DNA from 2 places in the Rhizobium sp. TAL182 genome. Region 1 is predicted to be linked to the other one. Evidence: predicted binding sites of a transcription regulator. Region 1 holds the regulator's gene; the other holds the start of a gene.

Region 1 (3,253 bases):
AGGCCGATGCCGCGCTCTGCCGAGAGCGAGGTGCGGTTCGCCTTGTCGAAGGAGCTCTTGTAGACAAGGCCTATGCCGAGCTTGCCGCAAAGCTCCTTCAGCGTGCCGGCGACCATAAAGGCGTGATCGCGGCTCTCCATCTGACATGGGCCGGCAATCAGCGACAGGCGGGCGGTATTGGAAAAGGTGACCTGGCCTTCGCCTTCGCCGATCCTGACTTCGGAATTCGTGTCGGTGCTCATCGTTTTTCCTCGAAGGCGAAGAGCGCACCCTGCCCGGGCGTGGGCTTCACCAGAATGCGGTTGTTCTTGCGCGTGTAGGTCACCCCGTTAGCAGCCAAATGCGCTTCTGTCACGGCAAGATCGGCGACAGTGAAGAGGATTGCCCGGCCGCGCAGGCCACGATCGGCGGAGGAGACGACAAGCTCGAAGTAGGCCTCCAGCCCTTCCGGCGTCATCAGGCTGATCTTCGCATTCGATGCCGCGATATTCACGCCGAAACCGGTTTTCTCGGCCGCCGCCTGCCCTATCGCAAGTCCGACGAAAGCGGCGAATGCCGCCGGGTCCGGCGCACAAAGCGCGATCTCGGCGATACCGATCACGCCATTGGCATGCGTCTCCAGCGCGGCGCGATCTGTCGGGAACGAATTGATGCGCTGGCAGGTAAAGAGAAAGAAATCGGGGGCGCGCAAATCAGCTGCAAAGGCCAGCTTGAAGCTGCCGACGCTCTCCGAACCATCCGGCATCCGCATCGGCCGGCTGAATTGCAACATCTCACCGGCGCTCGCGCCGTTGCCGACGAAGCGCTTATGATCGACGCCGGCATCCTCGCTGAGGAAGGCCAGCGCAGAAAGTCCCTCCTCGCCGCAGCGGAAACGGAAGGCGCGATTGCGGGCAATGAAGACATTGCCCTGGCGGGCCGCTGCCTCGCTCTCCTCGACACTCGCAACGCCAAGCGGCTCCAGATAGGTCTTGTCGGCGAAAAAGACGCAGGCATTCTCCGTTCCGAAGGGATGGCGCGCATCAGCGGCGACGGTGAAACCGAGCTTGCCGAGCCTTTCACGCGCCAGATCGATATTGACCACGGGCAGCACGACATGATCCAGCGGGTGCGACTTGGCGGAATGCGCGTTCATGAATATCCCTCCTGAAACCGGCAAGAGATGTGCGACAGCACCTCGCTCAATGCAAGACATGTGCACCAATCCGGCGAATGAAAATAAAAATCTCGACGAGTTGGCGCGAAGTTTTACGGAAATTTAGCTACTTGCGGAACACATATGGAACATATAGTGTCTGTTCTGGATTTGTTTCAATCACGGGGTCTGACGTCGATGCTCACGCGCAAACAACAGGAGCTTCTCCTTTTCATTCATGAGCGCATGAAGGAATCCGGCGTCCCTCCCTCTTTCGACGAAATGAAGGATGCCCTGGATCTCGCCTCGAAATCCGGAATCCACCGGCTGATCACGGCGCTCGAGGAGCGCGGCTTCATTCGCCGCCTACCGAATCGCGCCCGGGCGCTTGAAGTGATCAAACTTCCGGAGGCCTATAACCCCAGCCTTCAACAGCGCCGCGGTTTTTCGCCGAGCGTCATCGAGGGCAGCCTCGGAAAGCCCCAGCCGGTCGCCGCCCCCGCTGCGCCAAAGCCGGTCGCCGACAATGGCAACTCCATCTCTGTGCCGGTCATGGGACGTATCGCCGCCGGCGTTCCGATCTCGGCGATCCAGAACAACACCCACGACATCGTCGTTCCCGCGGATATGCTCGGCTCCGGTGAGCACTATGCGCTGGAGGTCAAGGGCGATTCGATGATCGATGCCGGCATCTTCGACGGCGATACCGTGATCATCCGCAACGGCAGCACCGCAAGTCCCGGCGATATCGTCGTTGCCCTCGTCGACGACGAGGAAGCAACGCTGAAGCGTTTCCGCCGCAAGGGTGCCTCGATCGCGCTCGAGGCCGCCAACCCGGCCTACGAGACCCGCATCTTCGGACCCGACCGCGTCAAGGTGCAGGGCAAGCTCGTCGGCCTCATCCGTCGCTATCACTGACGCCGGATGGGCCGGAATCGGTAAAACGATCGTTGCGCCAATCATAGGCGCGGTGGCGCATCCATGGTCGCGACAAAGCATCGAAGGCGGTGGTGACCTCCAGGTCGGCACCGGCGAAGCGCAATTCGACGGAACCGGTCCTGCGCAGCGTCTCGCCGGTGAAAAGCGTGCCGCCTGAGCGGCAGCTGTCGAAGCGCAGACGGACCGAGGTCACGACGATATCGGCCGTATCGCAGGCCGGGCCGAGATAGGCGGCATTGTCGATGACGGTGACGATATGGCCATTGCCGAGTCTTGATGTGCACCAGGCTTTCTTGACGCAGGAAAAGCGGTTTGCTTCACCGCCTGCTGCGGCTGCCCGCATCGCTGCGCTCGCTTCGTTCTGCTGATCGCGGGAAAGCCTGACACGGCGGTCTTCTCCTTCCGGCGGGATAGCCGGACCATCCAGCATCTTCGGCGGATCATGTGTCGGCAGGACCAGCGCTCGCTGCCACTGGTCGAAGATGAAATCCGGCGGGTTTTCACGGTTGGAAGCTATTGCCTCAGCCGCGACAACCGCAACCAGACTGCCATCCTCCGAAATCACCAGATCCGGCGGCCGGGGAGCCGGCAGAAGCAGCACGATGAGCGTCGAGATGGCGATGATCGATGTGCCGACATGGCGCAGTCGGGTGCGCAGCAGCGTCAGCAGCAGAAAGCCTGCCACCGCTACTGCGAAATACCAGGCGGGCAAGCGGCCGACGCCGATATCACCGCCCCAGCCGGACACCGTCTTGGCGACCGCAATCACCAGATCGAGGCCGAATCCGACCACCTTCCAGAGCGGAGCGTCCACACCGAAAGGCATGAGCAACATCGCCAGCAACCCGGCCGGCATGACGATGAAGGAGATGATCGGCATCGTCGCAAGGTTTGCCGGCAGGCCGTAAGCCGTCAGGCGATGAAAATGCTCGATCGAAAACAGTGCGGTGGAAAAGCCGCCGATCAGCGAGGTCAGGAAGACGCCGCCGAAGAAACCGGCGACGGCAACCACCGGCCTGATGATCGGCAGTTTCAGAAAAGCGTTTTCGCGGACACGCCTGTCCTTCCAGAGCTGATAGCCCGATACCAAAGCCAATGTCGCGGCAAAGGACATCTGAAAGCTCGGTCCCAATACTTCAGAAGGTGAAATGGCGATGATGATGAGCGCAGAGAGAACGA
Region 2 (3,253 bases), 1.7 Mb from region 1:
GCTGCAATCTGACCAGGGAAGGCTCTATTCGAGTCAGGCCGCCCGGCGAGCGGTGATGGCAGCATGGCCTTCCGGCCGGGCGCGGAAGCGGCGCAGCAGCTCGATCAGCTGGTCCACCTCGTCCTTGAGGCGGCCGGTTTCCGCCGAGGTGCGCTCGACCATGCCGGAATTCTGCTGGGTGATCTCGCCCATGCTGCGGATCGCCACACTGACCTCGTTGACGCCGGTCGCCTGATCGCGGGCGGCAGCGGCGATATCGGCGACGAAGCGGTTGATGATGTCGATGCGGCCGATCATGTCGTTCAGCGCCTCGCCGGTGCTGGAGACGATGCCGACACCCTCATTGACCTGGGTCGAGCTCTGCGAGATCAGGTTCTTGATCTCCTTGGCGGCTTCGGCCGTGCGCTGGGCCAGCTGGCGCACTTCCTGGGCGACGACGGCAAAACCCTTACCGGCATCGCCGGCGCGCGCTGCCTCGACGCCGGCGTTCAGCGCCAGCAGATTGGTCTGGAAGGCGATCTCGTCGATGACGCCGATGATCTTGGAAATCTCCGTCGAGGATTTTTCGATGCCGGCCATCGCCGAGACGGCGCTGGTGACGAGTTCACCCGAATTCTTCGCCTTCTGCTGCGTCTCGCGTACGGCGTCCGAAGCCTTCTCGGCATTGGCGGCGGTCTGGCCGACGCTGACGGAAAGCTGCTGCAGGGCCGCCGAGCTTTCCTCGACGCCGGCCGCCTGCTGGGCAGTGCGCAACGCCAGGTCATTGGTCGCATTGGAGATGACGTCGGCGCCGTTCATGATATGGCCCGACGTGTCGCGCACCGATGCGAAGGACTGGCGAAGAGCCTTGACGGCACGATTGTAATCCTCGGCCATCTGTCGGAAATTGCCCGGCAGGTCGGATGGCAGGGTGGCCTCGAGATCCCCGCTCGACAGCGCCTCCAGACCGCGGCGCAGCTGCTCCAGCGCCATCGTCTGATCAGCCTCGGCTTGGGCGCGCTGCTCTTCCAGAGCCTGACGCTTGGCTTCAAGCGTCTCGAGATAGACCGAGATGGAATAATCCATGTCGAGCATGCCCGCCTTGATGACCGCCGACAGCTTCTCGGCGAGCAGTTTACCCTGCTGGCGCGCGAAGACCGACGGCCACTGCTTCTCCATGATGCCCTTGACGAGTTCGGACATGACGAGGGCATAGCCGCCGACATACCAGCGCGGCTCCAGCCCGATGCGGGCATGGGTGCGGCCGATCGCGGTCACGCCATCGACATAGCTCTCGTCGTAGGCGCCGCTGGCGAGATTGGCCCAATGATCCTGCTGGCGCTTCTTGGCATGGCCGACATGGTTCTTATCGGCAAAGAAGCCCGAGACGGCGGGGGTCTTGGCGATCTTGGCGTAGAATTTATCGAGGGCGCCGCCGATCAGCTCTGTAATGACAGGGCGCAGATCCCGCATCGACTTGCGCGCCGCCTCGTCCAGTTCGATGAAATCGAGGCGCTGCCTGAGGGCATTGTCGGTCTGCTGGGATGTCATGGAAATCTCTGTATTTGGCGCGACGCGCGGGAGGGAATTTCTACCATGCAGGTTTTGGCGAATATGGTTGAGCAATCGTTAAGTCGCGCTGCGATTTCTCTTCCATGAGCGGAAGCGCGCTCGCGAAGATAGTGAGTATGGCCAATTTCGTTCACGTTTTGATCTTCATATCGCCGTTTCTTCTGTTATGGTTGCGGGATGACCGTCCATTCCGAATCGCTCGCCCTTTCGCTTGCCTCGATCAGCCCGGCCATGCTGGCGCTTGCCGGCGGGCTTCTCGCGGCCCTCGTCGTCCTGGTTATCGTCCTTTTCCTGCGCGCCGGCAGCCTTCGCCGCGAACAGGCGGAGGAAGCGGAGCTGCGCGCCAGGGAAGGCGAGGCGCGCATGGCCGAGCTTTTGAAGATCCAGGCGGAGATGCAGGGCCGCATCACGGCCATGGCCGAGGTTTTCGGCGCGCGTCAGAGCGAGCTCAACCAGGCAATCAGCCAGCGTCTCGACGGCATGTCACAGCGCGTCAGCTCGACGATCACCGAACAGACGAAATCGACGCATGAGAATCTGCAGCGGCTGCAGGAGCGGCTGGCGGTCATCGATGCGGCGCAGAACAATATCCAGACGCTCGCCAAGGACGTCGTCGGACTGCAGGCGATTCTCTCGAACAAGCAGACGCGCGGCGCCTTCGGCCAGTCGCGGATGGAGACGATCGTCGCGGACGGCCTGCCGATGGGCGCTTATGCCTTCCAGCAGACGCTTTCGAACGGCTCGCGGCCGGATTGCACGATCCACATGCCGAACGGCGCGCCGCCGCTCGTCATCGATGCGAAGTTCCCGCTCGAAGCCTGGAACGCCATCCGCGACGCCGGCAGCCCCGAGGCCGCCAAGATCGCCGGCCAGCAGTTCCGCCGCGACATGGAGATCCATATCCGGGATATTTCGGAGAAATATCTGATTCAGGGGGAAACCCAGGAGACGGCCTTTCTCTTCGTGCCGTCAGAATCGATTTTCGCGGAGATCCACGAGAACTTCGAGGCCCTGGTGCAGAAGGCGCACCGGGCGCGCATCGTCATCGTCTCGCCATCACTGCTGATGCTGTCGATCCAGGTCATCCAGGCGGTGCTGAAGGACCAGCGCATGCGGGCGCAGGCGCATCTGATCCAGGGCGAGGTGGCGTTGCTGATGGACGATCTCAGCCGCCTCGACGAGCGGGTGCGCAAGCTGCAGGGCCATTTCGCCCTGGCGCAGAAAGATATCGACATGGTGGTCACGTCGGCCGACAAGCTCACCAGGCGCGGCGCCAAGATCGAGGCGCTGGAATTCGAGGCAGGCGGCGACGCCAAGCCCGCCCGCCGCGACGAGACTCCGGCCAAATCCGTGGAAAGCCGTACCGGCCTTCTCAAGCTTCGGGTGGTTGACGAGGAGTGATCGCTTCGGGCAGTGTCTCGCCCCATGAAATAGCAGGAGCATGATGTCATTCGCATGCTCCAAAAGACGGGACAGCCTGATGATCACAGTTTTCGGATCCATCAACATGGATCTCATCGCCACGACCGAGCGACTGCCAAAGCCCGGCGAGACGGTGGCCGGCAACGGTTTTGCCACGGCCGCCGGCGGCAAGGGCGCCAACCAGGCGCTGGCAGCCCGTCGCGCCGGCCGCTATGTGCACATGGCCGGCGCCGTCGGCAAGGATGCTTTTGCCGCCGATGCTCTCGCCCTGCTCGATGAG

Evidence for each region. The regulator LexA, encoded in region 1, represses DNA repair genes until DNA is damaged. The targets are predictions, from matches to a motif close to TGTTCNNNNTGTGTTCNG.
Region 2: the regulator LexA is predicted to act here: its motif matches at 1,679-1,696, upstream of Tal182_RS02295 (DNA recombination protein RmuC).

The regions. Positions count from the first base shown of each region.
Region 1 is NZ_CP021024.1:2,115,203-2,118,455, reverse strand. Features, by position in the region: gene kdsA (3-deoxy-8-phosphooctulonate synthase) at 1-242, opposite strand, end outside; gene Tal182_RS10665 (VOC family protein) at 239-1,135, opposite strand; gene lexA (transcriptional repressor LexA) at 1,334-2,053, shown strand; gene Tal182_RS10655 (ComEC/Rec2 family competence protein) at 2,034-3,253, opposite strand, start outside.
Region 2 is NZ_CP021024.1:455,495-458,747, reverse strand. Features, by position in the region: gene Tal182_RS02300 (globin-coupled sensor protein) at 34-1,530, opposite strand; gene Tal182_RS02295 (DNA recombination protein RmuC) at 1,729-2,952, shown strand; gene Tal182_RS02290 (ribokinase) at 3,032-3,253, shown strand, end outside.